DNA from 4 places in the Shigella sp. SIG6 genome. Region 2 is predicted to be linked to each of the others. Evidence: predicted binding sites of a transcription regulator. Region 2 holds the regulator's gene; each other region holds the start of a gene.
The links. Region 2 encodes Fur, which represses iron uptake genes when iron is present. Its sites were predicted from a motif close to ATAATAATGAGAACNACTATCAA; they were not measured.
Positions count from the first base shown of each region.

Region 1: the regulator Fur is predicted to act here: its motif matches at 2,419-2,441, upstream of feoA (ferrous iron transporter A).
Region 3: the regulator Fur is predicted to act here: its motif matches at 2,495-2,517, upstream of sufA (Fe-S cluster assembly scaffold SufA).
Region 4: the regulator Fur is predicted to act here: its motif matches at 4,019-4,041, upstream of gpmA (2,3-diphosphoglycerate-dependent phosphoglycerate mutase).

Region 1 covers NZ_JBQZXC010000047.1:20,836-27,047, reverse strand. Annotated here, with positions in the region: gene ACUU1M_RS10260 (Tex family protein) at 1-2,115, shown strand, start outside; gene feoA (ferrous iron transporter A) at 2,553-2,780, shown strand; gene feoB (Fe(2+) transporter permease subunit FeoB) at 2,797-5,118, shown strand; gene feoC ([Fe-S]-dependent transcriptional repressor FeoC) at 5,118-5,354, shown strand; gene rpnA (recombination-promoting nuclease RpnA) at 5,557-6,212, shown strand, end outside.
Region 2 covers NZ_JBQZXC010000038.1:20,369-28,230, reverse strand. Annotated here, with positions in the region: gene pgm (phosphoglucomutase (alpha-D-glucose-1,6-bisphosphate-dependent)) at 1-219, opposite strand, end outside; gene seqA (replication initiation negative regulator SeqA) at 245-790, opposite strand; gene ybfF (esterase) at 975-1,739, shown strand; gene ybfE (LexA regulated protein) at 1,879-2,172, shown strand; gene fldA (flavodoxin FldA) at 2,312-2,842, shown strand; gene uof (fur leader peptide) at 3,052-3,138, shown strand; gene fur (ferric iron uptake transcriptional regulator) at 3,131-3,577, shown strand; gene chiQ (ChiQ/YbfN family lipoprotein) at 3,661-3,987, opposite strand; gene chiP (chitoporin ChiP) at 4,024-5,430, opposite strand; gene glnS (glutamine--tRNA ligase) at 6,009-7,673, opposite strand.
Region 3 covers NZ_JBQZXC010000001.1:21,655-29,516, reverse strand. Annotated here, with positions in the region: gene sufC (Fe-S cluster assembly ATPase SufC) at 1-582, opposite strand, end outside; gene sufB (Fe-S cluster assembly protein SufB) at 592-2,079, opposite strand; gene sufA (Fe-S cluster assembly scaffold SufA) at 2,088-2,456, opposite strand; gene ACUU1M_RS00120 (YdiH family protein) at 3,004-3,192, opposite strand; gene menI (1,4-dihydroxy-2-naphthoyl-CoA hydrolase) at 3,292-3,702, opposite strand; gene ydiJ (D-2-hydroxyglutarate dehydrogenase YdiJ) at 3,699-6,755, opposite strand; gene ydiK (AI-2E family transporter YdiK) at 7,144-7,862, shown strand, end outside.
Region 4 covers NZ_JBQZXC010000017.1:29,704-37,565, reverse strand. Annotated here, with positions in the region: gene galE (UDP-glucose 4-epimerase GalE) at 1-623, shown strand, start outside; gene galT (galactose-1-phosphate uridylyltransferase) at 633-1,679, shown strand; gene galK (galactokinase) at 1,683-2,831, shown strand; gene galM (galactose-1-epimerase) at 2,825-3,865, shown strand; gene gpmA (2,3-diphosphoglycerate-dependent phosphoglycerate mutase) at 4,068-4,820, shown strand; gene aroG (3-deoxy-7-phosphoheptulonate synthase AroG) at 4,987-6,039, opposite strand; partial or broken gene ACUU1M_RS05050 (YbgS-like family protein) at 6,355-6,735, shown strand; gene zitB (CDF family zinc transporter ZitB) at 6,849-7,790, shown strand; gene pnuC (nicotinamide riboside transporter PnuC) at 7,787-7,862, opposite strand, start outside.

The sequences.
Region 1 (6,212 bases), on a different contig from region 2:
CGTCAGGCGATCCTCAAATCCATTTCCGAGCAAGGCAAACTCACCGATGATCTGGCGAAGGCCATCAACGCCACCCTAAGCAAAACCGAACTCGAAGACCTCTACCTGCCCTACAAACCTAAACGCCGCACCCGCGGGCAAATCGCCATTGAAGCAGGGCTTGAGCCGTTGGCTGACCTGCTGTGGAGCGATCCGTCACACACGCCAGAAGTCGCCGCTGCACAATATGTTGATGCCGATAAAGGCGTGGCAGATACCAAAGCCGCGCTGGATGGCGCGCGCTATATCCTGATGGAACGGTTTGCCGAAGATGCCGCGCTGCTGGCGAAAGTGCGTGATTATCTGTGGAAGAACGCGCATTTGGTTTCTACGGTGGTGAGCGGTAAAGAAGAGGAAGGGGCGAAATTCCGCGACTATTTCGATCATCACGAACCGTTGTCCACGGTGCCTTCTCACCGCGCGCTGGCGATGTTCCGTGGGCGTAACGAAGGCGTACTCCAGCTTTCGCTGAATGCCGATCCGCAGTTCGATGAGCCGCCCAAAGAGAGCTATTGCGAGCAAATCATCATGGATCACCTTGGCCTGCGCCTGAACAATGCCCCGGCGGATAGCTGGCGCAAAAGCGTAGTGAGCTGGACCTGGCGCATCAAGGTGCTGATGCATCTGGAAACCGAACTGATGGGTACCGTGCGCGAACGCGCGGAAGATGAAGCAATCAACGTCTTTGCCCGTAACCTGCACGATCTGCTGATGGCGGCCCCTGCCGGACTGCGTGCAACGATGGGCCTCGATCCGGGTCTGCGTACCGGGGTAAAAGTGGCGGTGGTCGATGCCACTGGCAAACTGGTGGCGACCGATACCATTTACCCGCACACCGGACAAGCCGCAAAAGCAGCGATGACCGTTGCTGCCTTGTGTGAAAAACATAACGTTGAACTGGTGGCGATCGGCAACGGTACAGCTTCCCGCGAAACTGAACGTTTCTATCTCGACGTGCAGAAGCAGTTCCCGAAAGTGACCGCACAGAAAGTGATCGTCAGCGAAGCTGGCGCGTCGGTTTACTCAGCTTCCGAGCTGGCAGCGCAGGAGTTCCCGGATCTCGACGTTTCGCTGCGTGGTGCGGTATCTATCGCCCGCCGTTTGCAGGATCCGCTGGCGGAGCTGGTGAAAATCGATCCGAAATCTATCGGCGTAGGTCAGTATCAGCATGACGTCAGCCAGACGCAACTGGCCCGCAAACTGGATGCAGTAGTAGAAGACTGCGTAAACGCCGTTGGCGTCGATCTCAACACCGCTTCTGTTCCGCTATTAACCCGCGTGGCGGGCCTGACGCGCATGATGGCGCAAAACATCGTGGCCTGGCGCGATGAGAACGGCCAGTTCCAGAACCGTCAGCAACTGCTGAAAGTCAGCCGTCTGGGGCCGAAAGCCTTCGAGCAGTGCGCGGGCTTCCTGCGCATTAACCACGGTGATAACCCGCTGGACGCCTCTACCGTTCATCCGGAAGCCTATCCGGTGGTGGAACGCATTCTGGCAGCAACACAGCAGGCACTGAAAGATCTGATGGGTAACAGCAGCGAACTGCGTAACCTGAAAGCGTCTGACTTTACTGATGAAAAATTCGGTGTGCCGACAGTAACTGACATCATCAAAGAGCTGGAAAAACCGGGTCGCGATCCGCGTCCGGAATTTAAAACCGCTCAGTTTGCCGATGGCGTCGAGACAATGAACGACCTGCAACCGGGTATGATCCTCGAAGGCGCAGTGACCAACGTCACCAACTTTGGCGCGTTTGTCGATATTGGCGTGCATCAGGACGGCCTGGTTCACATCTCTTCATTGTCGAACAAGTTTGTGGAAGATCCGCATACCGTGGTGAAAGCGGGTGACATTGTGAAGGTGAAAGTGCTGGAAGTGGATCTTCAGCGTAAACGTATCGCCCTGACTATGCGTCTGGACGAGCAGCCTGGCGAAACCAACTCTCGTCGCGGCGGCGGTAATGAACGCCCGCAAAACAACCGCCCGGCAGCCAAACCACGCGGTCGTGAAGCGCAGCCTGCCGGTAATAGCGCGATGATGGATGCGCTGGCGGCAGCGATGGGTAAAAAACGTTAAACGCCCGGACTGGCCCCTAAACCTGCGCGATAAGGCGTTCACGCCGCATCTGGCAACGAACGCTTTGCCTGACATAAAAGTGCCGGAGAATATCTCCGGCACTTTTATTCCACAGCCAAACTCACAATATACTCCGTTAATATTTATCACTTCATTAACAACTGAAACCTTAATTAAACATTAGCCAGTCCGGGTAACTCACTATTCGAATTATATTTTCGCTGCGATATAACCTTGAGCCACATCAACATTGAGTCAGATTATTATTCAAACCAACATTCGCACACATTTTAAGTATTGCTGATAGAAACCATTCTCATTATCATTGTGTTGTTGATTATTTAATCTCTCCTTTGTTGGCAAATCATCTGGTCTCATGTCGCGGTCAAACGCCCCATGAGGTAGTTATCCAGTTAATGAGAAACAAGTAGGCACCTATGCAATACACTCCAGATACTGCGTGGAAAATCACTGGCTTTTCCCGTGAAATCAGCCCGGCATATCGCCAAAAACTGCTTTCTCTAGGCATGTTACCTGGCTCCTCTTTTGATGTGGTGCGCGTCGCTCCACTCGGCGACCCCATTCATATCGAAACCCGTCGCGTGAGCCTGGTATTACGCAAAAAAGATCTGGCCTTATTAGAAGTGGAAGCGGTTTCCTGTTAATACGGTGATAACAACAATGAAAAAATTAACCATTGGCTTAATTGGTAATCCAAATTCTGGCAAGACAACCTTATTTAACCAGCTCACTGGCGCACGTCAGCGTGTAGGTAACTGGGCTGGCGTTACCGTCGAACGTAAAGAAGGGCAATTCTCCACCACCGATCATCAGGTCACGCTGGTGGACCTGCCCGGCACCTATTCTCTGACCACCATCTCATCGCAGACCTCGCTCGATGAGCAAATCGCCTGTCACTACATTTTGAGTGGCGACGCCGACCTGCTGATTAACGTGGTGGATGCGTCTAACCTTGAGCGTAACCTGTACCTGACGCTGCAACTGCTGGAACTCGGTATTCCCTGCATCGTGGCGCTGAACATGCTCGACATTGCCGAGAAGCAAAATATTCGTATTGAAATTGATGCTCTATCGGCACGTCTTGGCTGCCCGGTGATCCCGCTGGTTTCAACCCGTGGTCGCGGTATTGAAGCGCTCAAGCTGGCGATTGATCGCTATAAAGCTAACGAGAATGTGGAACTGGTGCATTACGCACAGCCGCTACTCAACGAAGCAGATTCACTGGCAAAAGTGATGCCTTCCGACATCCCGCTGAAACAACGTCGCTGGCTGGGCCTGCAAATGCTGGAAGGCGATATCTACAGCCGCGCCTACGCCGGTGAAGCGTCGCAGCATCTGGATGCCACCCTCGCCCGTCTGCGTAATGAAATGGATGATCCGGCGCTGCACATTGCCGATGCGCGTTACCAGTGCATTGCTGCCATCTGTGATGTGGTAAGCAACACCCTGACGGCAGAACCCAGCCGTTTCACCACTGCGGTAGATAAAATCGTGCTCAACCGTTTCCTCGGTCTGCCGATTTTCCTCTTTGTGATGTACCTGATGTTCCTGCTGGCTATCAACATCGGCGGGGCGTTACAGCCGCTGTTTGACGTCGGCTCCGTGGCGCTATTTGTGCATGGTATTCAATGGATTGGCTACACGCTCCACTTCCCGGACTGGCTGACTATCTTCCTCGCCCAGGGCCTGGGTGGCGGTATTAACACCGTGCTGCCACTGGTGCCGCAGATCGGCATGATGTACCTGTTCCTCTCCTTCCTTGAGGACTCCGGCTATATGGCGCGTGCAGCGTTTGTGATGGACCGCCTGATGCAGGCGCTGGGCTTGCCGGGGAAATCCTTTGTGCCGCTGATCGTCGGTTTCGGTTGTAACGTACCGTCGGTAATGGGCGCACGTACGCTTGATGCACCGCGTGAACGTCTGATGACCATCATGATGGCACCGTTTATGTCCTGCGGCGCGCGTCTGGCTATCTTCGCAGTATTCGCGGCTGCCTTCTTCGGGCAGAACGGTGCCCTGGCGGTTTTCTCGCTGTATATGCTCGGTATCGTGATGGCGGTGCTGACTGGCCTGATGCTCAAGTACACCATCATGCGCGGTGAAGCGACGCCGTTTGTCATGGAGCTGCCGGTCTACCATGTACCACACGTTAAAAGCCTGATTATCCAGACCTGGCAGCGTCTGAAGGGCTTCGTTCTGCGTGCTGGTAAAGTGATTATCATCGTCAGCATTTTCCTGAGCGCTTTCAACAGCTTCTCGTTGAGCGGGAAAATCGTCGATAACATCAACGACTCGGCGCTGGCTTCCGTCAGCCGGGTGATAACCCCTGTCTTCAAGCCGATTGGCGTACATGAAGATAACTGGCAGGCAACGGTTGGCCTGTTTACGGGCGCAATGGCAAAAGAAGTGGTGGTGGGTACGCTCAACACCCTCTACACCGCAGAAAATATTCAGGACGAAGAGTTCAATCCGGCGGAATTCAACCTCGGTGAAGAGCTGTTCAGTGCGGTAGATGAAACCTGGCAGAGCCTGAAAGACACCTTCAGCCTTAGCGTACTGATGAACCCCATTGAAGCTAGCAAAGGCGACGGTGAAATGGGTACCGGGGCGATGGGCGTGATGGATCAGAAATTCGGTAGCGCAGCTGCCGCATACAGCTACCTGATTTTCGTCCTGCTGTATGTACCATGTATCTCGGTGATGGGAGCCATCGCCCGTGAATCAAGCCGTGGCTGGATGGGCTTCTCCATCCTGTGGGGGCTGAATATCGCTTACTCACTGGCAACATTGTTCTATCAGGTCGCCAGCTACAGTCAGCACCCAACTTACAGCCTGGTGTGCATTCTGGCGGTAATCCTGTTTAACATCGTAGTTATCGGTCTGCTGCGCCGCGCGCGTAGCCGGGTGGATATCGAACTGCTGGCAACCCGCAAGTCGGTAAGCAGTTGCTGCGCAGCCAGCACCACCGGTGATTGCCATTAATGGCTTCACTTATTCAGGTACGTGATTTGCTGGCGTTACGGGGCCGTATGGAAGCGACCCAGATAAGCCAGACATTGAACACTCCGCAGCCAATGATTAACGCCATGCTGCAACAGCTGGAAAGCATGGGCAAAGCCGTGCGGATTCAGGAAGAACCTGACGGCTGCCTCTCTGGCAGTTGTAAAAGCTGCCCGGAAGGCAAAGCCTGTCTGCGCGAGTGGTGGGCGCTGCGTTAACCATACTCCATCGCCTGTTTTGAAAAGCCCGGTATGCGTTTGCATCCGGGCTTTTTTGCGTGCGGCTTTCCATAAAAATGCAATTCTTGCAGCGCAACGTAAGTTCCTCTGAAAGCGTCTCGCAGGGATGAAAACTCGCTAATGCACAGATGTGGAGTGGCGCGTAGAGTCGCGGCATTCAAACAACAGGTGAAGGAACGCCATGAGTAAAAAGCAGAGTTCCACCCCACATGATGCGCTGTTCAAACTCTTTTTACGTCAACCGGAGACGGCACGCGATTTTCTTGCGTTTCATTTACCGGCACCCATTCACGCGCTCTGTGATATGAAAACCCTCAAGCTGGAGTCGAGCAGCTTTATTGATGACGATCTGCGTGAAAGCTATTCCGATGTGCTGTGGTCGGTGAAAACGGAACAAGGACCAGGATACATCTATTGTCTGATTGAACATCAAAGCACCTCAAACAAACTGATCGCATTTCGCATGATGCGTTACGCTATTGCCGCAATGCAAAATCACCTTGATGCTGGATACAAAACGTTGCCGATGGTGGTGCCATTGTTGTTTTACCACGGTATTGAAAGCCCCTATCCCTATTCGCTGTGTTGGCTGGATTGTTTCGCCGATCCCAAACTGGCAAGGCAGCTTTATGCCTCCGCATTTCCGCTGATTGATGTCACCGTCATGCCTGATGATGAAATCATGCAGCACCGACGTATGGCGCTGCTGGAGTTAATTCAAAAACATATTCGTCAACGCGATCTGATGGGGCTGGTAGAGCAAATGGCCTGCTTATTAAGTAGTGGATACGCTAATGACAGACAAATCAAAGGGCTGTTTAATTACATACTGCAAAC
Region 2 (7,862 bases):
CGCACGTTCTTCAGCAATTGCCTGAGCGATCGCCAGAATGTGCGGCTCGTTAAAGCTGTGGCGCGCTGCACTGCCACGGTGACCGGAAGTACCGAATTTCACCGCGTGCTCCGCATTCCCTGCTTCTGGTTTCAGTACATAATATTGCGCCGTCAGTTGGGCGACGTTAATCAAATCACTCTGTTGTGCAGGTTGGCCTGCACGATTGTGGATTGCCATTGCTTTGTCCTTTGTCTGCAACGTTTTAGATAGTTCCGCAAACCTTCTCAATCAATTCCGCCGGGAATTGCATCGACTGCATGATGTGTTCGATCATGCTGCATTTACGGCCGGTGTTGGTGTTGGTGATCACCCAATACGGCGTGCCTGGCACATGTTTCGGCTTGGTCTGATTACCATTTTTCAGCAGCGTTTGTTCATCTGCCGCAAAGTACACGCGTGTACGACCGTGCAACGATTCCGTTGCTTCGGCAAACGCCTGGGCGTCAAGAGAATATAGTGTAGACAACAGCAGCATAAAGCGATTGACCGCTCGCTTTTGCTCTGCGTATTCGTCCGAAAGCAGAAGTTCACGCATTGCGCGAACCTTGTCTTTAATCGTTTTGACCGGCTTCGCTTCGACGATAGCAGGTGACGCAACGCGAACCTCTTTCGTCACCGGAGCAGCAGGCTGTGATGCGGCGGAAAATTTCAACATACGCCGTAAAATGTCGGATGCGCTCTCGCCGATATGCTTAGTGTGGCTGGCAATATAGCTGTAGAGTTCATCATCAACTTCAATCGTTTTCATCTTAATCCAGTGCAGTGTCTTAGCTGAATACAAGTCGCCAAGAGTATATGAATAAATCCCGGCAGCGGATAGCGTCAAGCCTGGCTTGCAGAAAAACTCGGAATAAACCTTATTTGTTGCAGCCCTGTGGCACAATGGTCAACATAATACCCTAACCCGACAACGCGAAAAAAAGAACTTTGCCATGAAATTAAATATCCGCGCGCAAACTGCACAAAACCAGCACAATAATTCTCCCATCGTTCTTGTCCATGGTCTGTTTGGTAGCCTCGACAACCTTGGCGTACTGGCTCGCGATCTGGTAAACGATCACAATATCATCCAGGTTGATATGCGTAACCACGGTCTTTCACCGAGAGAGCCGGTAATGAATTACCCGGCGATGGCGCAGGATCTTGTTGATACCCTGGATGCACTGCAGATCGACAAAGCAACATTTATCGGTCACTCCATGGGCGGTAAAGCGGTAATGGCACTTACTGCACTGGCCCCCGATCGCATCGATAAACTGGTGGCGATCGATATCGCACCGGTCGACTATCACGTACGCCGTCATGATGAGATTTTCGCAGCTATCAACGCGGTCAGTGAATCGGACGCACAAACTCGCCAGCAAGCAGCAGCAATAATGCGCCAGCATCTTAATGAAGAAGGGGTGATTCAGTTTCTGTTGAAATCTTTTGTTGACGGGGAGTGGCGCTTTAACGTGCCGGTATTGTGGGATCAGTATCCGCATATTGTGGGTTGGGAGAAAATCCCGGCATGGGATCACCCTGCCCTGTTTATCCCTGGCGGCAATTCTCCGTATGTTAGCGAGCAGTACCGTGATGATTTACTGGCGCAATTTCCACAGGCACGGGCGCATGTGATTGCAGGCGCGGGTCACTGGGTCCATGCTGAAAAACCGGATGCGGTATTACGCGCTATCCGTCGCTATCTCAATGATTAACGCAACTGATTAAAAACCCAGCGTCCGCGTCGCTTTCCGCGCGTGGGCGTTGGCGTGACTCATCGCGCTGATGTATTATGGCGCGCTATCCATCCGGGCAGAGGCCTGGCTGATTGTTTCCCCCGAAGTCACCAAGATCATGGCCAAAGAACAAACGGACCGTACGACATTAGATCTGTTCGCGCACGAGCGTCGACCGGGACGACCGAAAACTAATCCGCTTTCGCGCGATGAACAGCTGCGTATTAATAAACGCAACCAGCTAAAACGCGACAAAGTACGTGGCCTTAAGCGTGTCGAACTGAAGCTGAACGCGGAAGCTGTCGAGGCGCTGAACGAGCTGGCGGAATCGCGTAATATGAGCCGTAGCGAACTGATCGAAGAGATGTTAATGCAGCAACTGGCGGCGCTGCGTAGTCAGGGCATCGTTTAAATTTCCACTTTCATGTAGCACAGTGTGCAGTCCTGCTCGTTTGCTGATTCCGCAAGACTGCCTGTTCTGCTATGATTGCCTTTATCCGTGGGCAATTTTCCACCCCCATTTCAATAAGTTTCAAGAGGTTATTTCACTCATGGCTATCACTGGCATCTTTTTCGGCAGCGACACCGGTAATACCGAAAATATCGCAAAAATGATTCAAAAACAGCTTGGTAAAGACGTTGCCGATGTCCATGACATTGCAAAAAGCAGCAAAGAAGATCTGGAAGCTTACGACATTCTGCTGCTGGGCATCCCAACCTGGTATTACGGCGAAGCGCAGTGTGACTGGGATGACTTCTTCCCGACTCTCGAAGAGATTGATTTCAATGGTAAACTGGTTGCGCTGTTTGGTTGTGGTGACCAGGAAGATTACGCCGAATATTTCTGCGACGCATTGGGCACCATCCGCGACATCATTGAACCGCGCGGTGCAACCATCGTTGGTCACTGGCCAACTGCGGGCTATCATTTCGAAGCATCAAAAGGTCTGGCAGATGACGACCACTTTGTCGGTCTGGCTATCGACGAAGACCGTCAGCCGGAACTGACCGCTGAACGTGTAGAAAAATGGGTTAAACAGATTTCTGAAGAGTTGCATCTCGACGAAATTCTTAATGCCTGATGTGATGCGGCGTAGACTCATGTCTACGCCGTATTAATAGATAATGCCAATCAAAATAATTGCTACAAATTTGTAACTTTTACTGTTGTACCTGTACAATGTCCCAGTGTTCAAGTGGCCTTGCCGTTGTAAATGTAAGCTGTGCCACGTTTTTATTAACAATATTTGCCAGGGACTTGTGGTTTTCATTTAGGCGTGGCAATTCTATAATGATACGCATTATCTCAAGAGCAAATTCTGTCACTTCTTCTAATGAAGTGAACCGCTTAGTAACAGGACAGATTCCGCATGACTGATAACAATACCGCCCTAAAGAAAGCTGGCCTGAAAGTAACGCTTCCTCGTTTAAAAATCCTGGAAGTTCTTCAGGAGCCGGACAACCATCACGTCAGTGCGGAAGATTTATACAAACGTCTGATCGATATGGGTGAAGAAATTGGTCTGGCTACGGTATATCGCGTACTGAACCAGTTTGACGACGCTGGTATCGTCACCCGCCACAATTTTGAAGGCGGTAAATCCGTATTTGAACTGACACAGCAACATCACCACGATCACCTGATTTGCCTCGACTGCGGCAAGGTTATCGAATTTAGTGATGATTCCATCGAAGCGCGTCAGCGTGAAATTGCCGCAAAACATGGCATTCGCCTGACTAACCACAGTCTCTATCTTTACGGTCACTGTGCCGAAGGCGATTGCCGCGAAGATGAGCACGCGCACGAAGGCAAATAAGCCAGCCTGAACGAGAAAAGCCAACCTGCGGGTTGGCTTTTTTATACAAGGGAAATAAGAAAAGCGAGAGTTACAGCTCTCACTTATTTGTTATTACTGCGTATTTCCTGCCAGACCTTATCACAATCGGCTTTCACCGCCTGATCATTTCCGGTTTGCGTTGCACGCAGACACTGCTGATAATCCAGTACGCGTACACTTTCCTGGTCGGCAAACTGCTGATGTTGTTTCTCTTTCTTCAGCACGTTTAACACACTCTGGCAGGCTTCAATTTTTTCTGGCGAACCTTGCGCGGTGTTGATACAGGCGCTGTATGCCTCTTTCAGACGGCTGTCTTCCTGTGGTGCGGTTGATTGCGCACAAGCTACCAGCCCCGATGCCATCATGGCGATGAGAATCAGTTTTTTCATTGAATGCGGCAGGCACAAAACCTGCCGCGTCGGGCATCAGAAGATGGTGAATGGTGCGATTACCATAAATTTCACGTCACGCTCATCCTGGAAGATGTTACCGTAACCGCCGCCCCAGCTTGGGATGTCGGAGTGGTTGTCGTATTCGGTGAAGTGCAGTTTGAACATCGTGCCTTTGGCGCGACCGTCCTGAATGGTGTAGACCGCATCCAGGCTGTAGGCAGACTCTTCAATAGTCCGGTTTTTGTCGTAGTACGCATCCGGATTGCTCTGCCAGGTCGCAGGTTTAGCATCCCATGCGTAAACGTAGGAAGCGCCGATGGCGAAGCCTGGAAGATTCCAGTTTTTCAGGTCATACATCGCACCGAAGAAGACCGCTTTTTCGCCGTTAGCGTTGAAGTCGGAACGGTTATCCCACCAGATATCCAGGCGGCCGTTGGAGGAAGCGTAGGTTGGGGTCATACGTTGCAGGAAGTATCCCTGCTGACTGTCAGCCTTAACCCAGGTGCCTTCGAGGCGCAAATCCACTACGTCAGCCGCCCGGTAACCAAAGGTCAACGCTTGCAGCCAGGCGGTGCCGTCATAAAGATCGTTGACGCTGCGATCGTCAACTTTATCGCGGGTACCATAGAACTGGTAGCTGGTGGTTAACGGGCTACCGGCGATATCAAATTTGTAGCTGGCTTTGGCAAAATATTGATCGATATACCCTTCCGCCTGACCAAATGCCGCTTCCAGTACGAAGTTATTTTTGAAGTCGTATTTCGCACCGATGGAGTGCAGATAATCAACTTTGGTGGTTTTATCGTTCTGATAAAACTCATCCATTTCCAGATGCCACGGCGCTTTGTATTCGTTGGTCCACATGTAGGAGAAACTCAAGGCACCAGCATCGCCGTAATCAAAATTCGCCCCGGCTTCCGCCCCCTGATAAGTACCCGGCATAAAGCTCCAGTGCGGCGCTAACAGCGTTTGACCGGTTGGCTGAATGTAACCTGCCCTCGCCCAAACCGGACCGTATTTAAATTTGGCCGCAGCTTTATACAGGCTTATACCGCTTTTGTCGCCGGACCAGTCTTCGTCATAGGCTTTATTACTTTTTGAAAACGCGATTTCGTTCGGGTGGGAGCTGTCGCCGTTTTCCGCCATTTCAATCGCCGTAAACGCAGCAATATCAAGGCCGAACATATCAGCAGCATAACCGGACTGAAAATCGAGGTTGGCATTCCAGGTGGAGTGAGAAAGGTTGGTTTTGTATTTGTCGCCGTCGGTAACATCTTTACGGTCGCGTTCACGCTGCCAGTAATAGATACCGCCGGTTAAGGTTGAATCGTCGATGAATCCTTCGGCGCGAGCCTCCGGCATTGCCATAAAGCCCGACATTGCTGTAACACCGGCAATAGCCAGCGCCAGCGTACTACGTTTGCCACTAAACGTACGCATGGGTTAATCCTCTTTGACGTATAAATTGCTGCACCAAAGGTGAACAGCGAAAAAAAATAAAAATTAAAAAAGTAGCGTTGAGAAAAGTCTCGCTGACTACAGGAACAGACTATTTTTCGCGACGCGAATTATCAATCTCTTTCTGTAACCAGAATGTAAGAACATGAGCAACCGCACATATTTTGATGATTTTTGTTACAAGGCTTAAGTTTGCGGTTGAAAGGCTTGCAGAAGAATAAAAACGTGAAATTCCAGCAAGATGAAAGCGGTTACATTTTATTTAATTATGTTTTGTGATTTTAAATTTATTTTATGGATAAATTGCGAAGCGGAATTAATTCGCGAAGAAAAGCAGAAAAAACGCCGCAGAGCGCGGCGTTTGGGATTGTTTGCTATTTCTTGCCGGATGCGGCGTGAACGCCTTATCCGGCCTACAAAAGCACGCAAATTCAATATATTGCAGAGATCATGTAGGCCTGATAAGCGAAGCGCATCAGGCAATTTAGCGTTTGAAATTTATTGTTTATTTATTGCCAGATGCGACGTAAATGCCTCACCCGGCTTGGTAGAACTTAAAATTACTCGCCTACTTTCGCCCAGGTATCACGCAGCCCAACGGTGCGGTTAAATACCGGTTTTTCGGCCGTGGAATGGCGGCTGTCGAGGCAGAAGTAACCTTCACGCTCAAACTGGAATGCTTTACCCGCTACCGCATCTTTCAGCGACGGTTCAGCAAAGCCCTGTTTGATCACCAGCGATTCCGGGTTAATCACCGACAGGAAATCATCCGCAGCACCTGGGTTAGGCACGCTGAACAGACGATCATACAAACGGATTTCAACCGGCAGCGCATGTGCCGCGCTCACCCAGTGAATAACACCTTTGACTTTACGACCATCTGCCGGATCTTTGCTTAAGGTGTCGGCGTCATAAGTACAGAAGATGGTGGTGATATTACCTTCGGCATCTTTCTCCACGCGTTCAGCCTTAATGACGTAAGCATTACGCAGACGCACTTCTTTACCCAGCACCAGACGTTTGTACTGCTTGTTAGCTTCTTCGCGGAAATCGGCGCGATCGATCCAAATTTCACCGCTAAACGGCACCTGACGGCTCCCCATTTCCGGTTTGTTCGGATGGTTCGGCATGGTGACCATTTCGCCTTCGCCCTGATAGTTTTCGATAACCAGTTTCACCGGATCGATAACCGCCATTGCGCGCGGCGCATTTTCGTTGAGATCTTCACGGATGCAGGATTCCAGCGACGCCATCTCAATGGTGTTGTCCTGCTTGGTCACGCCGATGCGTTTGCAGAACTCACGAATAGAAGCCGCAGTGTAACCACGACGACGCAGACCGGAAATGGTCGGCATACGCGGGTCATCCCAGCCTTCAACGTGCTTGTCGGTCACCAGCAGGTTCAGCTTACGCTTGGACATCACAGTGTATTCCAGATTCAGGCGCGAGAATTCGTACTGGCGCGGATGAACAGGAATGGTGATGTTATCCAGTACCCAGTCGTACAGACGACGGTTGTCCTGGAACTCAAGCGTACACAGAGAGTGCGTAATACCTTCCAGCGCATCGCTGATGCAATGGGTGAAGTCGTACATCGGGTAGATGCACCACTTGTTACCAGTCTGGTGGTGTTCAGCAAATTTAATGCGGTACAGCACCGGATCGCGCATTACGATAAATGGCGACGCCATGTCGATTTTCGCACGCAGGCAGGCTTTACCTTCTTCAAAACCACCGGCACGCATTTTTTCGAACAGCGCCAAGTTCTCTTCAACGCTGCGGTCGCGGTACGGGCTGTTTTTACCCGGCTGCGTCAGGGTACCGCGGTATTCGCGGATCTGTTCCGGTGTCAGTTCATCAACGTACGCCAGGCCTTTATTGATCAGTTCGATCGCATAGGCGTGGAGCTGATCAAAATAATCGGAGGAGTAACGGACGTTACCAGACCAGTGAAAACCTAACCACTCTACGTCGTTTTTGATCGAATCGACATACTCGATATCTTCTTTTACCGGGTTAGTGTCGTCGAAACGCAGGTTGCACTGGCCTTTATAGTCCTGGGCGATCCCGAAGTTCAGGCAGATAGATTTCGCATGGCCAATATGCAGATAGCCATTCGGCTCCGGCGGGAAACGGGTGTGTACTGTGGTGTGCTTACCACTGGCCAGATCTTCATCGATGATCTGACGGATAAAGTTAGTCGGGCGGGCTTCTGCCTCACTCATCGTGGATTCCTCAAAGCGTAAACAACGTATAACGGCGTATGATCTTATAAGCGGGACAGGCTGACAACTGTTAGTTTTTTAAAATTGATAATCTAACAAGGATTATGGGGATGATTGATGAAAAAAAAAGCGGCAGAGAAGATCTCCACCGCTTGTCATTGTTGGATGCGACGCTGCCGTGTCGCATCA
Region 3 (7,862 bases), on a different contig from region 2:
GCCATCACGCAGCGAGTTCACGCCATCGGCGACCACTTTTAATGCGTCAATATCCAGCCCGGAGTCCGACTCATCAAGAATGCATAACTCCGGTTCCAGCACCGCCATTTGCAAAATATCGTTGCGCTTTTTCTCGCCGCCGGAAAAACCAACGTTTACCGAACGGGTTAATAAATCTTCCGGCATCTTCAGGAGAGCGATTTTCTCTTCCATCAAATCCTGAAAATCAAAGCGGTCGAGCGTTTCCTGGCCGCGATAGCTGCGCACTGCATTAAGTGCCGTTTGCAGGAAAAACTGGTTACTGACGCCTGGAATCTCCACCGGATACTGGAAGGCCATAAAGATGCCTTCGCCTGCACGATCTTCCGGCGACAGTGCAAGCAAATCTTTGCCTTTGAACTCAACCGTGCCGCCCGTCACTTCATAATCTTCGCGCCCGGCAAGCGTTGCCGATAAGGTACTTTTGCCCGAACCGTTTGGCCCCATAATGGCGTGAACTTCGCCGGGACGAACGTCGAGGCTTAATCCACGCAGGATAGCTTTATCTTCCACGCTGACGTGTAAATCTTTAATACTTAACATATTTATTCCTTATCCGACGCTGTGTTCAAGACTGATGGTGAGGAGTTTTTGTGCTTCAACGGCAAATTCCAGCGGCAGTTCTGAGAACACGTCTTTGCAGAAACCGTTAACAATCATCGAGATGGCGTCTTCTTCGCTGATCCCGCGTTGCAGGCAGTAAAACAGTTGATCTTCACCAATACGTGATGTCGTTGCCTCGTGCTCCAGTTGTGCGCTGTTATTGCGACATTCGACATACGGGAAGGTATGCGCCCCACAATTAGCGCCAATCAGCATTGAGTCGCACTGAGTGAAATTGCGCGCATTGGTTGCCGTCGGCATGATTTTCACTAAGCCGCGATAACTGTTCTGACTATGTCCGGCAGAGATCCCTTTCGAGATAATGGTCGATTTGGTGTTTTTACCGATGTGGATCATCTTGGTGCCGGTATCCGCTTGCTGATGACCGCTGGTCAGCGCCACTGAGTAAAACTCACCAATGGAGTTATCGCCGCGCAAAATGCAGCTGGGATATTTCCACGTAATCGCTGACCCGGTTTCTGATTGCGTCCATGACATTTTGCTGTTTTCGCCTTCGCACAAAGCACGCTTGGTGACGAAGTTGAGAATACCGCCGGTGTTGTTATCGCCAGGGAACCAGTTTTGTACCGTGGAATATTTCACCTCGGCGTTTTTATGGATGATGACTTCCACCACTGCCGCGTGCAACTGATAGCTGTCACGCACCGGAGCGGAACAGCCTTCAATGTAACTGACGTAGCTGTCTTCGTCGGCCACCAGAATTGTGCGCTCAAACTGCCCGGTTTTTTCCGCGTTAATGCGAAAATAGGTGGAAAGTTCCATCGGGCAGCGCACGCCTTTAGGCACATAAATAAACGTACCGTCAGAGGCTACCGCCGCATTAAGTGCTGCAAAGAAGTTGTCATTCCCCGGCACCACGGTGCCGAGATATTTACGCACCAGTTCCGGGTGATCGTGGATCGCCTCACCAAAGGAACAGAAAATAATTCCCTGCTCCGCCAGTTTTTCGCGATAAGTGGTGGCAACCGAAACAGAGTCGAAAATGGCATCCACCGCCACCTCTTTGCCTTCCCGCACGGGAACGCCCAACTGCTCAAACGCCGCCTCCACCTCTTTACTTAAAAAGGCGTTCGCGCCAGTTTGCTGCACCGCGCCAAGTTCAGACGCGCAAGTGTCGTCACAATTACCGCACGATGGTGCTGAGTAGTAGCTGTAATCCTGATAATTCAGCTTGTCGTAGTGCGCTTTCAACCAGTGCGGTTCTTCCATCTCCAGCCATGCGCGATAGGCGTTTAGACGAAACTCCAGCATCCACTCCGGCTCATTACGCTTCGCCGAAATTGCGCGTACCACCTCTTCGTTTATCCCCTTTGCCAGCTCATCGGTGGCTAACTGGGTGAAGAATCCTTCTTTATAATTCAGCGGGCCGCCGGTCCAGGTTTTGACATCGTCAGTTGCTTCAGTATTACGAGACATAGTACCGCCTATACCCCAAAGCTTTCGCCACAGCCACATTCATTCTGGGCTTTAGGGTTGTGAAATTTGAATATCTGATTAAGTCCTTCACGAACGAAATCGACTTCCGTGCCATCAATAAACGGCATCGATTGCAGCGGGACAAACAGCTTCGCGCCGTCGTGTTCAAACAGCAGATCGTCTTTGTCCGGCTCGCTAACACTGTCGAGCACATAGCCAAAGCCCGCGCAGCCCGTTTGCTTCACACCTAAGCGCACGCCGACCATACCTGGCTGCTTTGCCACCAGCTCGCGGATGTGTATCGCCGCTGCGGGTGTCAGCGTTAAGCCTTGCCAGGCGAAATCCTGTGGGTTAAAGGTTCCTGAATGCATGTCCATCTATTTACCTCACTTCATCGCTTTCAGCGTATAACAGCATGTTAGTGATAATGATTATCAGTTCAACCCAGCAAACGCAGGGGCTTTACCGTAAAACATGCTTTTTGCCTGCTTTTAATAAGCATAGCCCCTGATGTGTGGGTTAACAGGCACGCTAAGAATTAGGTATCTCATTGTTAGATAATGGTTATTATCTAAGGAGCATTAAGGCTGTGATGAAAAAGAAAAAGTTGTATTGAAAATGACTATTTAAGAGATAGGTAAAAAAGTGCAGCGTTCAGAAATAAGAAAACCCTTAAGTCTGTGCGACACAGGCTTAAGGGTTTCTACCCCATCCGGCGCTTATCTCCGGCACTCTCAGTGGCTTAGCTCTTGAAGGGGCGATAAGAATAATCTCATAAAGCTAACCCGCCGTTTTAACACAAACTGCGATTAGTATTATTTTTGAACAATATCAGGCGGTAGATAAGCAGTATTAAGAAGGTCATCGAACCTAGACGGAGGTTAATCCAGGTCGATTTGGCGAACTTGCGGCATTAAGTCAGGATCAATGCACGCCCAGACGCCAGGCAAAGTAGATTTCTTCTTTTAATTCAGCAGAAGAGAGAGTAAGCAGGTCAGCAAATTCAAGTTCTAGTTGTTTCAGACGTTTGAGATATTGGGCAGGTGAAAGATTGCTCTGGTCACGGCGTAAAAATTCAATGGCCAGCTGGGTGGGATCAAGTTGAGTAGACATAGCATCCTCGCTTTTAGACAAGACCTGCACAGTATACCACCGTTTACTGTGCAGATAATGACCAAAAGCAATATGCGTCACACTTTCCTGGTGACAACGTCACAAAATGGCGGTCGTCAATCGTGACGAACAGCACAAACGCCCTTTCTCATCGAAGATTTCAATCTGCCAGACCTGGTGACGCGAACCGAGATGCAACGGTTTACATATGCCGCGCACCCGCCCTTCTCGTGCCGAGCGGACGTGATTAGCATTGATTTCCAGACCAACCACTTTTTGCTCACCTTCGGTACATAAATAACCGGCAACGGAACCGATACTTTCGGCCAGTACCACGGATGCTCCTCCATGCAGCAACCCGAAAGGCTGCTTTGTCCGCGAGTCTACTGGCATTGTCGCTTCAAGGGTGTCATCACCAATATGTTCAAAGCGAATATCCAGGAACCCCACCATGTTTCCTTCACCCATAGCATTCAGTGCTTCCAGAGTGATTTTCCGTTTCCATATCATTTAATAATCTCCAGTAAAGCCTGCACAGGATGGCGTACCCCCGTGCCTTCAACCCGTTTTACCTGGCTACGGCAGGAATATCCGGTCGCCAGACAGCGGTTACGCGGCAGTCGCTGCATAGCCTGATGCCAGGATAACTCATAGATCCCGAGCGAATTTTCATGGTTTTTCGCTTCATGTCCGTAAGTCCCTGCCATGCCGCAGCAACCCACGCTGACATTTTCCAGTTTCGCGCCAAAACGGGCAAATATCGCGGCCCATTGTGCTGGCGCGCCCGGCAAAGCGGTAACCTCGGTACAGTGACCAAAGAAATACCATGATTCACCGCTGACTGTAGCCACTGGATGTGACTCAAGTGCGCTTGCCAGCCATTCATTCGCAAGTAAGACGTTAAACTCGCCACGTTCCTCGCCCAGCGCCAGTTTATATTCATCGCGATAACAAAGTACCAGCGCCGGATCGACGCCCACCATTGGCATCCCAAGCTTAGCCATACGGTTGAGGAAATCCGCCGTCTTTTTCGCCGTCTTCGCAAAACGATTAAGAAAGCCTTTGATATGCTGGGCTTTGCCATTTGGCGAAAATGGCAGTAACACAGGCTGGAAACCTAATTTTTCAACCAGACGGACAAAATCCGCCACCACTTGCGCATCGTAATAGCTGGTAAAGGGGTCCTGCACCACCAACACCGTGCGCGCTTTCTGCTCTGCATTGAGAGCTTCAAGCTGTTCCAGCGTCATGTTTGCCGAGCGATGCCCCACCATTTGTTGTTGTAGCGAGGGGACCGACAGCAGTGGCAAATCAACCATGCCGATATGTTTTTCCGAGAGTTTGCGCACCAGCGGCTGGTTAATGAAGAAGTTAAAGGTTTTCGGCGCGCGTGCCATCAGCGGTGCGTAGCTCTCGACCGTAGCAACGAGGTGGTCGCGAAGCGGGCGTAAATAACGGGTGTGATAGAGCTGCAGAAAACGAGAGCGAAACTCCGGCACATCAATTTTGATGGGGCACTGGGTCGAACAAGCTTTACAGGCCAGACAGCCCGACATCGCCTCTTTGACTTCGTGTGAGAAGTCATATTCGCCTTTATTCGCATGCCAGCTATTGCGCGTGCGGGCAATTAACGTCCGCAAACTGACGCCGGATTCAGGCAGTTCTTGTTCCAGTTTGAGTGGGTCAACGCCGCGATCCGCCAACAAGCGCAGCCATTCACGCACCAGCGTTGCGCGCCCTTTCGGTGAATGAATCCGGTTCTGGGTGATCTTCATCGACGGACACATCGGACTACGGGCATCAAAGTTGAAGCATAAACCGTTGCCGTTACACTCCATCGCACCGCGCCACTGCTGGCGTACCGCAATGGGGATCTGCCGATCGAATGTACCGCGCTTCACCGCGTCCACTTTCATCATCGGCGCATCGAGACCTTCTGGCGGGCAAATCTTCCCTGGGTTGAGTCGGTTATGCGGGTCAAATGCCGCTTTCACTTTGCGCAGTTCTGCAAAAAGTTCCTCACCGAAAAACGCCGGGCTGTATTCAGCGCGAAAACCTTTGCCGTGCTCGCCCCACAACAAACCACCGTATTTCGCAGTCAGCGCCACCACGTCATCAGAGATTTGCTTCATCAAAATCTCTTGTTGCGGATCGCACATATCCAGTGCCGGACGGACGTGCAAGACACCTGCGTCGACGTGACCGAACATACCGTAGCTTAAGCCGTGGCTGTCGAGCAGCGCGCGAAATTCAGCAATATAATCGGCCAGATGTTCCGGCGGTACGCAGGTATCCTCAGCAAACGGAATTGGCTTAGCGGCACCTTTGGCATTGCCAAGCAGACCAACGGCTTTTTTGCGCATCGCATAGATACGTTCAACCCCCGCCAGCTCGCGGCACACCTGCCAGCCAATCACACCTGCCTGTTGGCTGGCAATCAGCTCATCAAGCCGCACACAGAGTGCATTAACTCGCTCGTCAATCAGCGCCTCATCATCACCAGCAAATTCCACAATGTTCAGTCCGAGCATCTCTTTGTCAGGCACATCGGTAATCAACTCGCTGACGGAATGCCAGACAATATCTTCCCGCGCCAGATTCAGCACTTTTGAGTCCACCGTCTCTACCGAAAGCGCCCGCGCCTCAACCATAAACGGCGCGTTACGCAGCGCAGAGTCAAAAGAGTCATATTTGACATTCACCAGACGGCGCACTTTAGGCAAGCGCGTAATATCCAGCCGCGCTTCGGTAATAAAGGCCAGCGTCCCTTCTGAACCCGTCAGAATGCGCGTCAGGTCGAACTCGGTCATCTCATCGTTAAAGACATGACGCAGATCGTAACCGGTAAGAAAGCGGTTAAGTTTGGGGAAGTTGTCGATGATTAACTGGCGTTGCTGACGGCAACGTTGATAAACCGTGTTATAAATTCGCCCGATTGTGGTATTGGATTTACCCAGCGTTTCCGCCAGCTCGACGGGTAAAGGTTGCGTATCGAGAATATCGCCCCCCAACAACACCGCGCGTACGCCAAGTACGTGATCTGACGTTTTGCCATAGACCAGCGATCCCTGACCGGATGCATCGGTATTGATCATCCCACCGAGCGTTGCCCGGTTGCTGGTCGAAAGTTCCGGCGCAAAAAAGTAGCCGAACGGTTTCAGGTACTGATTGAGTTGGTCTTTTATCACCCCGGCCTCAACGCGCACCCAGCCCTCTTCAGGATTAATTTCGATGATGCGGTTCATATGGCGGGACATATCAACAATAATCCCCTGGTTGAGCGCCTGACCGTTAGTGCCGGTGCCGCCGCCGCGGGGGGTAAAGATCAGCGATGAATAGCGTTCCTGCGCGGCAAGACGGGCGATCAGCGCCACATCTGCGGTTGAACGCGGAAATACCACCGCATCGGGGAGAAGTTGGTAAATACTGTTGTCGGTCGACATTGTCAGACGATCGGCATAACTTGTCGCCGCATCGCCGGTAAAACCTTGTTGCTCCAGCTCTTGCAAAAAATTAAGCACCAGTTGAACGACGCCGGGTGCCTGGGAAATCTGTGGAATCATTATATTGACCCTTTCCTGCGGTCTGTGATGTAGGTCGATACACTATTCTTTCAGGCGGCTGCAATAGCGCACTGAAAGGTGATGTTTATTTACTCTATGGATTTCGAGTTGCAGGAAGGCGGCAAGCGAGTGAACTCCAGGAGCTTACAATAGTAAGTGACTGGGGTGAACGAACGTAGCCGCAGCACATGCAACTTGAAATACGACGAGTAAATCGTTTGCGTGTTGCCTGAGTTGTTGTACCACATTTTTTTCTAACACGCCCATCAGAATTAAGGGCAGAATCGGCCTGTTAAAAACCGCTGAAATTGCTCATCATTATGCAGGTGAGTTTCGCGTGTTCACGTCGCGTCGACGATTTGACGCACAAAAAAGGTGAAAAGTAGTTATGGTAAATGTTCGTCAGCCCAGGGATGTCGCACAAATTCTGCTTTCGGTGCTGTTTTTAGCCATCATGATTGTGGCATGTCTGTGGATTGTTCAACCCTTTATTCTCGGCTTTGCATGGGCCGGTACGGTGGTTATCGCCACCTGGCCGGTATTGTTACGTTTGCAAAAGATCATGTTTGGCCGCCGCTCTCTCGCCGTTCTGGTGATGACGCTGTTATTAGTGATGGTGTTTATCATCCCTATTGCTTTGCTGGTTAACAGTATCGTCGACGGCAGCGGCCCGCTAATTAAAGCCATTTCCAGCGGCGACATGACGTTACCCGATCTGGCGTGGCTTAATACCATTCCGGTGATTGGCGCGAAGCTGTATGCAGGCTGGCACAACTTGCTGGATATGGGGGGTACGGCGATCATGGCGAAAGTCCGCCCTTATATTGGCACCACCACCACCTGGTTCGTTGGGCAGGCGGCGCATATCGGGCGCTTTATGGTGCATTGTGCGCTGATGCTTCTCTTCTGTGCCCTGCTGTACTGGCGCGGTGAACAGGTGGCACAAGGCATTCGCCATTTTGCAACCCGTCTGGCAGGCGTTCGCGGAGATGCCGCCGTGCTGCTGGCGGCACAGGCTATCCGCGCGGTGGCGCTGGGTGTGGTGGTGACGGCGTTAGTACAGGCAGTGCTTGGCGGTATCGGCCTCGCCGTATCCGGCGTACCTTA
Region 4 (7,862 bases), on a different contig from region 2:
CCCAAATTCCATACGTTGAAAGCTTCCCGACCGGCACACCGCAAAGCCCTTATGGCAAAAGCAAATTGATGGTGGAACAGATCCTCACCGACCTGCAAAAAGCCCAGCCGGACTGGAGCATTGCCCTGCTGCGCTACTTCAACCCGGTTGGCGCGCATCCGTCGGGCGATATGGGCGAAGATCCGCAAGGCATTCCGAATAACCTGATGCCATACATCGCCCAAGTTGCTGTAGGCCGTCGCGACTCGCTGGCGATTTTTGGTAACGATTATCCGACCGAAGATGGTACTGGCGTACGCGATTACATCCACGTAATGGATCTGGCGTACGGTCACGTCGTGGCGATGGAAAAACTGGCGAACAAGCCAGGCGTACACATCTACAACCTCGGTGCTGGCGTAGGCAGCAGCGTGCTGGACGTGGTTAATGCCTTCAGCAAAGCCTGCGGCAAACCGGTTAACTATCATTTTGCACCGCGTCGCGAAGGCGACCTTCCGGCCTACTGGGCGGACGCCAGCAAAGCCGACCGTGAACTGAACTGGCGCGTAACGCGCACACTCGATGAAATGGCGCAGGACACCTGGCACTGGCAGTCACGCCATCCACAGGGATATCCCGATTAAGGAACGACCATGACGCAATTTAATCCCGTTGATCATCCACATCGCCGCTACAACCCGCTCACCGGGCAATGGATTCTGGTTTCACCGCACCGCGCTAAGCGCCCCTGGCAGGGGGCGCAGGAAACGCCAGCCAAACAGGTGTTACCTGCGCACGATCCAGATTGCTTCCTCTGCACAGGTAATGTGCGGGTGACAGGCGATAAAAACCCCGATTACACCGGGACTTACGTTTTCACTAATGACTTTGCGGCCTTGATGTCTGACACGCCAGATACGCCAGAAAGCAACGATCCTTTGATGCGTTGCCAGAGCGCGCGCGGTACCAGCCGGGTGATCTGCTTTTCACCGGATCACAGTAAAACGTTGCCAGAACTGAGCGTTGCGGCATTGACGGAAATCGTCAAAACCTGGCAGGAGCAAACCGCAGAGCTGGGAAAAACGTACCCGTGGGTGCAGGTCTTTGAAAACAAAGGTGCGGCGATGGGCTGCTCTAACCCGCATCCGCACGGACAGATTTGGGCAAATAGCTTCCTGCCTAACGAAGCTGAGCGCGAAGACCGCCTGCAAAAAGAATATTTTGCCGAACAGAAATCACCAATGCTGGTGGATTATGTTCAGCGCGAGCTGGCAGACGGTAGCCGTACCGTTGTCGAAACCGAACACTGGTTAGCCGTTGTGCCTTACTGGGCTGCCTGGCCGTTCGAAACGCTACTGCTGCCCAAAGCCCACGTTTTGCGGATCACCGATTTGACCGACGCCCAGCGCAGCGATTTGGCGCTGGCGTTGAAAAAGCTGACCAGTCGTTATGACAACCTCTTCCAGTGCTCCTTCCCCTACTCTATGGGCTGGCACGGCGCACCATTTAATGGCGAAGAGAATCAACACTGGCAGCTGCACGCGCACTTTTATCCGCCTCTGCTGCGCTCCGCCACCGTACGTAAATTTATGGTTGGTTATGAAATGCTGGCAGAGACCCAGCGAGACCTGACCGCAGAACAGGCAGCAGAGCGTTTGCGCGCAGTCAGCGATATCCATTTTCGCGAATCCGGAGTGTAAGAAATGAGTCTGAAAGAAAAAACACAATCTCTGTTTGCCAACGCATTTGGCTACCCTGCCACTCACACCATTCAGGCGCCTGGCCGCGTGAATTTGATTGGTGAACACACCGACTACAACGACGGTTTCGTTCTGCCCTGCGCGATTGATTATCAAACCGTGATCAGCTGTGCACCACGCGATGACCGTAAAGTTCGCGTGATGGCAGCCGATTATGAAAATCAGCTCGACGAGTTTTCCCTCAATGCGCCCATTGTCGCGCATGAAAACTATCAATGGGCGAACTACGTTCGTGGCGTGGTGAAACATCTGCAACTGCGTAACAACAGCTTCGGCGGTGTGGACATGGTGATCAGCGGCAATGTGCCGCAGGGTGCCGGGTTAAGTTCTTCCGCTTCACTGGAAGTCGCGGTCGGAACCGTATTGCAGCAGCTTTATCATCTGCCGCTGGACGGCGCACAAATCGCGCTTAACGGTCAGGAAGCAGAAAACCAGTTTGTTGGCTGTAACTGCGGGATCATGGATCAGCTAATTTCCGCACTCGGCAAGAAAGATCATGCCTTGCTGATTGACTGCCGCTCACTGGGGACTAAAGCAGTTTCCATGCCGAAAGGTGTGGCTGTCGTCATCATCAACAGTAACTTCAAACGTACCCTGGTTGGCAGCGAATACAACACCCGTCGTGAACAGTGCGAAACCGGTGCGCGTTTCTTCCAGCAGCCAGCTCTGCGCGATGTCACCATTGAAGAGTTCAACGCTGTTGCACATGAGCTGGACCCAATCGTGGCGAAACGCGTGCGTCATATCCTGACTGAAAACGCCCGCACCGTTGAAGCTGCCAGCGCGCTGGAGCAAGGCGACCTGAAACGTATGGGCGAGTTGATGGCGGGGTCTCATGCCTCTATGCGCGATGATTTCGAAATCACCGTGCCGCAAATTGACACTCTGGTAGAAATCGTCAAAGCTGTGATTGGCGACAAAGGTGGCGTACGCATGACCGGCGGCGGATTTGGCGGCTGTATCGTCGCGCTGATCCCGGAAGAGCTGGTGTCTGCCGTACAGCAAGCTGTCGCTGAACAATATGAAGCAAAAACAGGTATTAAAGAGACTTTTTACGTTTGTAAACCATCACAAGGAGCAGGACAGTGCTGAACGAAACTCCCGCACTGGCACCCGATGGTCAGCCGTACCGACTGTTAACTTTGCGTAACAACGCAGGGATGGTAGTCACGCTGATGGACTGGGGTGCGACTTTACTTTCCGCCCGTATTCCGCTTTCCGATGGCAGCGTCCGCGAGGCGCTGCTCGGCTGTGCCAGTCCGGAATGCTATCAGGATCAGGCTGCGTTTCTGGGGGCCTCTATTGGTCGTTATGCCAACCGCATCGCCAATAGTCGTTATACCTTTGACGGTGAAACCGTGACGCTTTCGCCAAGCCAGGGCGTTAACCAGCTGCACGGCGGCCCGGAAGGGTTCGACAAACGTCGCTGGCAGATTGTGAACCAGAACGATCGTCAGGTGCTGTTTGCCCTGAGTTCAGATGATGGCGATCAGGGCTTCCCGGGTAATCTCGGCGCGACGGTGCAATATCGTCTGACCGACGATAACCGTATCTCCATTACTTATCGCGCCACAGTTGATAAACCTTGCCCGGTGAATATGACTAATCACGTCTATTTCAATCTTGACGGCGAGCAGTCTGACGTGCGCAATCACAAGTTGCAGATTCTGGCGGACGAATATCTTCCGGTTGATGAAGGCGGCATTCCGCACGACGGCTTGAAATCTGTCGCCGGAACGTCTTTTGATTTCCGCAGCGCCAAAATCATCGCCAGTGAGTTTCTTGCCGACGACGATCAGCGCAAAGTGAAAGGTTACGATCACGCATTCTTGTTACAGGCCAAAGGCGATGGCAAGAAAGTGGCGGCGCATGTCTGGTCAGCAGATGAAAAATTGCAGCTGAAGGTCTACACCACCGCTCCGGCTCTTCAATTCTACTCCGGCAACTTCCTCGGCGGCACACCGTCGCGGGGAACCGAACCTTACGCCGACTGGCAAGGGCTGGCGTTGGAAAGCGAGTTTCTGCCGGACAGCCCGAACCACCCTGAATGGCCGCAACCGGACTGCTTCCTGCGTCCTGGCGAAGAGTATTCCAGCCTGACGGAATATCAGTTTATTGCTGAGTAATGTTAAGCCCTCGTCATGAGGGCTTTATCTTCATATTGTTCAAATCACCAGCAAACACCGACATATTTGCAACTCAATATTCACAACAACCTTACACTGCGCCACTATTTTCGCTATGGTTATGCGTAAGCATTGCTGTTGCTTCGTCACGGCAATATAATGAGAATTATTATCATTAAAAGATGATTTGAGGAGTAAGTATATGGCTGTAACTAAGCTGGTTCTGGTTCGTCATGGCGAAAGTCAGTGGAACAAAGAAAACCGTTTCACCGGTTGGTACGACGTGGATCTGTCTGAGAAAGGCGTAAGCGAAGCAAAAGCAGCAGGTAAGCTGCTGAAAGAGGAAGGTTACAGCTTTGACTTTGCTTACACTTCTATGTTGAAACGCGCTATCCATACCCTGTGGAATGTGCTGGACGAACTGGATCAGGCATGGCTGCCCGTTGAGAAATCCTGGAAACTGAACGAACGTCACTACGGTGCGTTGCAGGGTCTGAACAAAGCGGAAACTGCTGAAAAGTATGGCGACGAGCAGGTGAAACAGTGGCGTCGTGGTTTTGCAGTGACTCCGCCGGAACTGACTAAAGATGATGAGCGTTATCCGGGTCACGATCCGCGTTACGCGAAACTGAGCGAGAAAGAATTGCCGCTGACGGAAAGCCTGGCGCTGACCATTGACCGCGTGATCCCTTACTGGAATGAAACCATTCTGCCGCGTATGAAGAGCGGTGAGCGCGTAATCATCGCCGCACACGGTAACTCCCTGCGTGCGCTGGTGAAATATCTTGATAACATGAGCGAAGAAGAGATTCTTGAGCTGAATATCCCGACTGGCGTGCCGCTGGTGTATGAGTTCGACGAGAATTTCAAACCGCTGAAACGCTATTATCTGGGTAATGCTGACGAGATCGCGGCGAAAGCAGCAGCCGTTGCGAACCAGGGTAAAGCGAAGTAAACGTCATTCGTTTAAAAAATGAGAAAGCCGACTGCAAGTGAGTCGGCTTTTTTGTTTGTCGTTGCTAACAATGGAGCACATTGCCTGATGCGACGCTGCGCGTCTTATCAGGCCTGTGGTGATTCATCGGATACGCCACTCTGACGGCGCATCCGACAATTAAACCTTACCCGCGACGCGCTTTTACTGCATTCGCCAGTTGACGTAACAGAGCATCGGTATCTTCCCAGCCAATGCAGGCATCGGTGATGCTCTTACCGTAGGCCAGCGGCTCCCCGCTATCGAGGCTCTGATTGCCTTCCACCAGATGGCTTTCCACCATCACGCCAATAATGGCCTTTTCGCCACCGGCAATCTGCTGGCAAACGTCAGCACAAACATCCATCTGCTTTTTGAATTGTTTGGACGAATTAGCATGGCTGAAATCGATCATCACCTGAGCTGGCAGACCTGCTTTGTTCAGCCCTTCTTTCACTTCAGCAACGTGCTTCGCGCTGTAGTTAGGCTCTTTACCGCCGCGCAGAATGATATGGCAATCGCCGTTACCACTGGTATTCACAATCGCCGAATGCCCCCATTTAGTTACGGACAGGAAGCAGTGCGGCGCACCGGCGGCATTAATGGCATCGATAGCCACTTTAATCGTACCGTCTGTGCCATTTTTAAAACCTACCGGACAAGAAAGACCAGACGCCAGTTCACGGTGCACCTGCGATTCCGTGGTACGTGCACCAATTGCGCCCCAGCTCATCAGGTCAGCGAGATACTGAGGAGTGATCATATCGAGAAACTCACCCGCCGCTGGCAGACCGCTGTCGTTAATATCAAGCAGCAATTTACGGGCTATACGCAGACCGTCGTTGATCTGGAAGCTGTTATCCATATGCGGATCGTTAATCAACCCTTTCCAGCCCACCGTGGTACGCGGCTTTTCAAAATAGACGCGCATTACGATTTCCAGCGCATCTTTCAGCTCTTCACGCAGCGCCAGCAAGCGAGTGGCATACTCTTTAGCCGCGACAGGATCATGAATTGAGCACGGGCCAATCACCACCAACAGGCGATCATCATTACCTTTCAGGATCTTATGGATCGCTTTTCGGGCATGGGCAACCGTATTCGCGGCATTTTCAGTTGCGGGGAATTTTTCCAGCAATGCGACAGGAGGAAGTAACTCTTTGATTTCTTTGATGCGTAAATCGTCGTTCTGATAATTCATGTCTGTTCCAGTGTTGCCATACTTATCTTAGTGAATGCAATACTTCCAATCTATATCTTCCGTCAGAATGTGTAAACGGGGTTTTACACTATGAACGGATTAATCCTGGAATTAGCAAGAAAAACGCCAGATTGTCGCGAAAAACGAGATCTCTCCTACAATTTCTAACTGTAACTCCTTTGTTTGTTAATTATTTCAAGATTCTCTGCTGCGTTTCATAAACCGGCTGAAATCTTAAACCAATGCCTTATATTCACCTGCAAATGCACTGTTGGAAGAGGTTATCCGACATAACGACCATAACAGGAGCATCCTATGAAAATGACAAAACTGGCTACATTATTTCTGACTGCCACTCTAAGCCTTGCCAGCGGTGCCGCACTGGCTGCCGATAGCGGAGCGCAAACTAATAACGGCTAGGCAAACGCCGCAGCTGATGCGGGCCAGGTAGCCCCTGACGCCCGTGAAAATGTCGCGCCAAATAACGTCGACAATAACGGGGTAAATACCGGTTCTGGCGGCACAATGCTGCATTCGGATGGTTCTTCAATGAACAATGACGGAATGACCAAAGATGAAGAGCACAAGAACACCATGTGCAAAGATGGTCGATGTCCGGATATCAATAAAAAGGTACAAACCGGTGATGGCATCAATAATGATGTCGATACCAAAACCGACGGTACCACGCAGTAACCCTGCAAAATAGCCAATAATGGGAGAGCGGAGTCTCTCCCTTTTAATTTTTCACTTCTAAAAGCAGTATGATGTCATAAAGTTAAGTGAGAATAATTAAGGGATGACTCGTCATGCCGCACTCACACTCACACACGTCCTCACACCTGCCAGAAGATAATAATGCTCGTCGCTTGTTGTATGCTTTCGGCGTGACTGCCGGGTTTATGCTGGTAGAAGTCGTTGGTGGTTTTCTTTCTGGTTCTCTGGCATTGCTGGCCGATGCGGGTCATATGTTGACCGATACTGCCGCCCTGCTTTTCGCCCTACTCGCCGTGCAATTTTCACGTCATCCGCCCACCATTCGCCACACTTTCGGTTGGCTAAGACTGACCACGCTCGCGGCGTTTGTGAATGCCATCGCCCTCGTGGTAATTACCATTTTGATTGTCTGGGAGGCGATAGAACGCTTCCGCACGCCGCGTCCGGTCGAGGGAGGCATGATGATGGCAATTGCCGTGGCTGGGTTGCTGGCAAATATACTTTCTTTCTGGTTACTTCATCACGGCAGCGAAGAGAAAAACCTCAACGTACGAGCAGCGGCACTGCATGTGCTCTGGGACCTGCTGGGTTCGGTTGGGGCTATTATTGCCGCGTTGATTATTATCTGGACTGGCTGGACACCTGCTGACCCCATTCTCTCGATACTGGTGTCGCTTCTGGTTCTGCGTAGCGCGTGGCGACTGTTGAAAGATAGCGTGAATGAATTACTTGAAGGTGCACCGGTATCGCTGGATATCGCTGAACTGAAGCGTCGTATGTGCCGGGAAATCCCGGAAGTCCGCAATGTGCACCATGTACATGTATGGATGGTAGGCGAGAAGCCGGTGATGACGTTGCATGTGCAGGTGATCCCGCCACACGATCACGATGCCTTGTTGGATCAGATCCAACACTACCTGATGGATCACTATCAGATTGAGCACGCCACCATTCAGATGGAATATCAACCTTGTCATGGGCCAGACTGCCACCTGAATGAAGGGGTGTCTGGCCATTCACATCATCACCATTAATGGGACAGCGCGCGTGAGCCTCTTTCACGTGCGCTGTTGATCCACATCCGGCTGCCGTTGAGCGCAATAAAG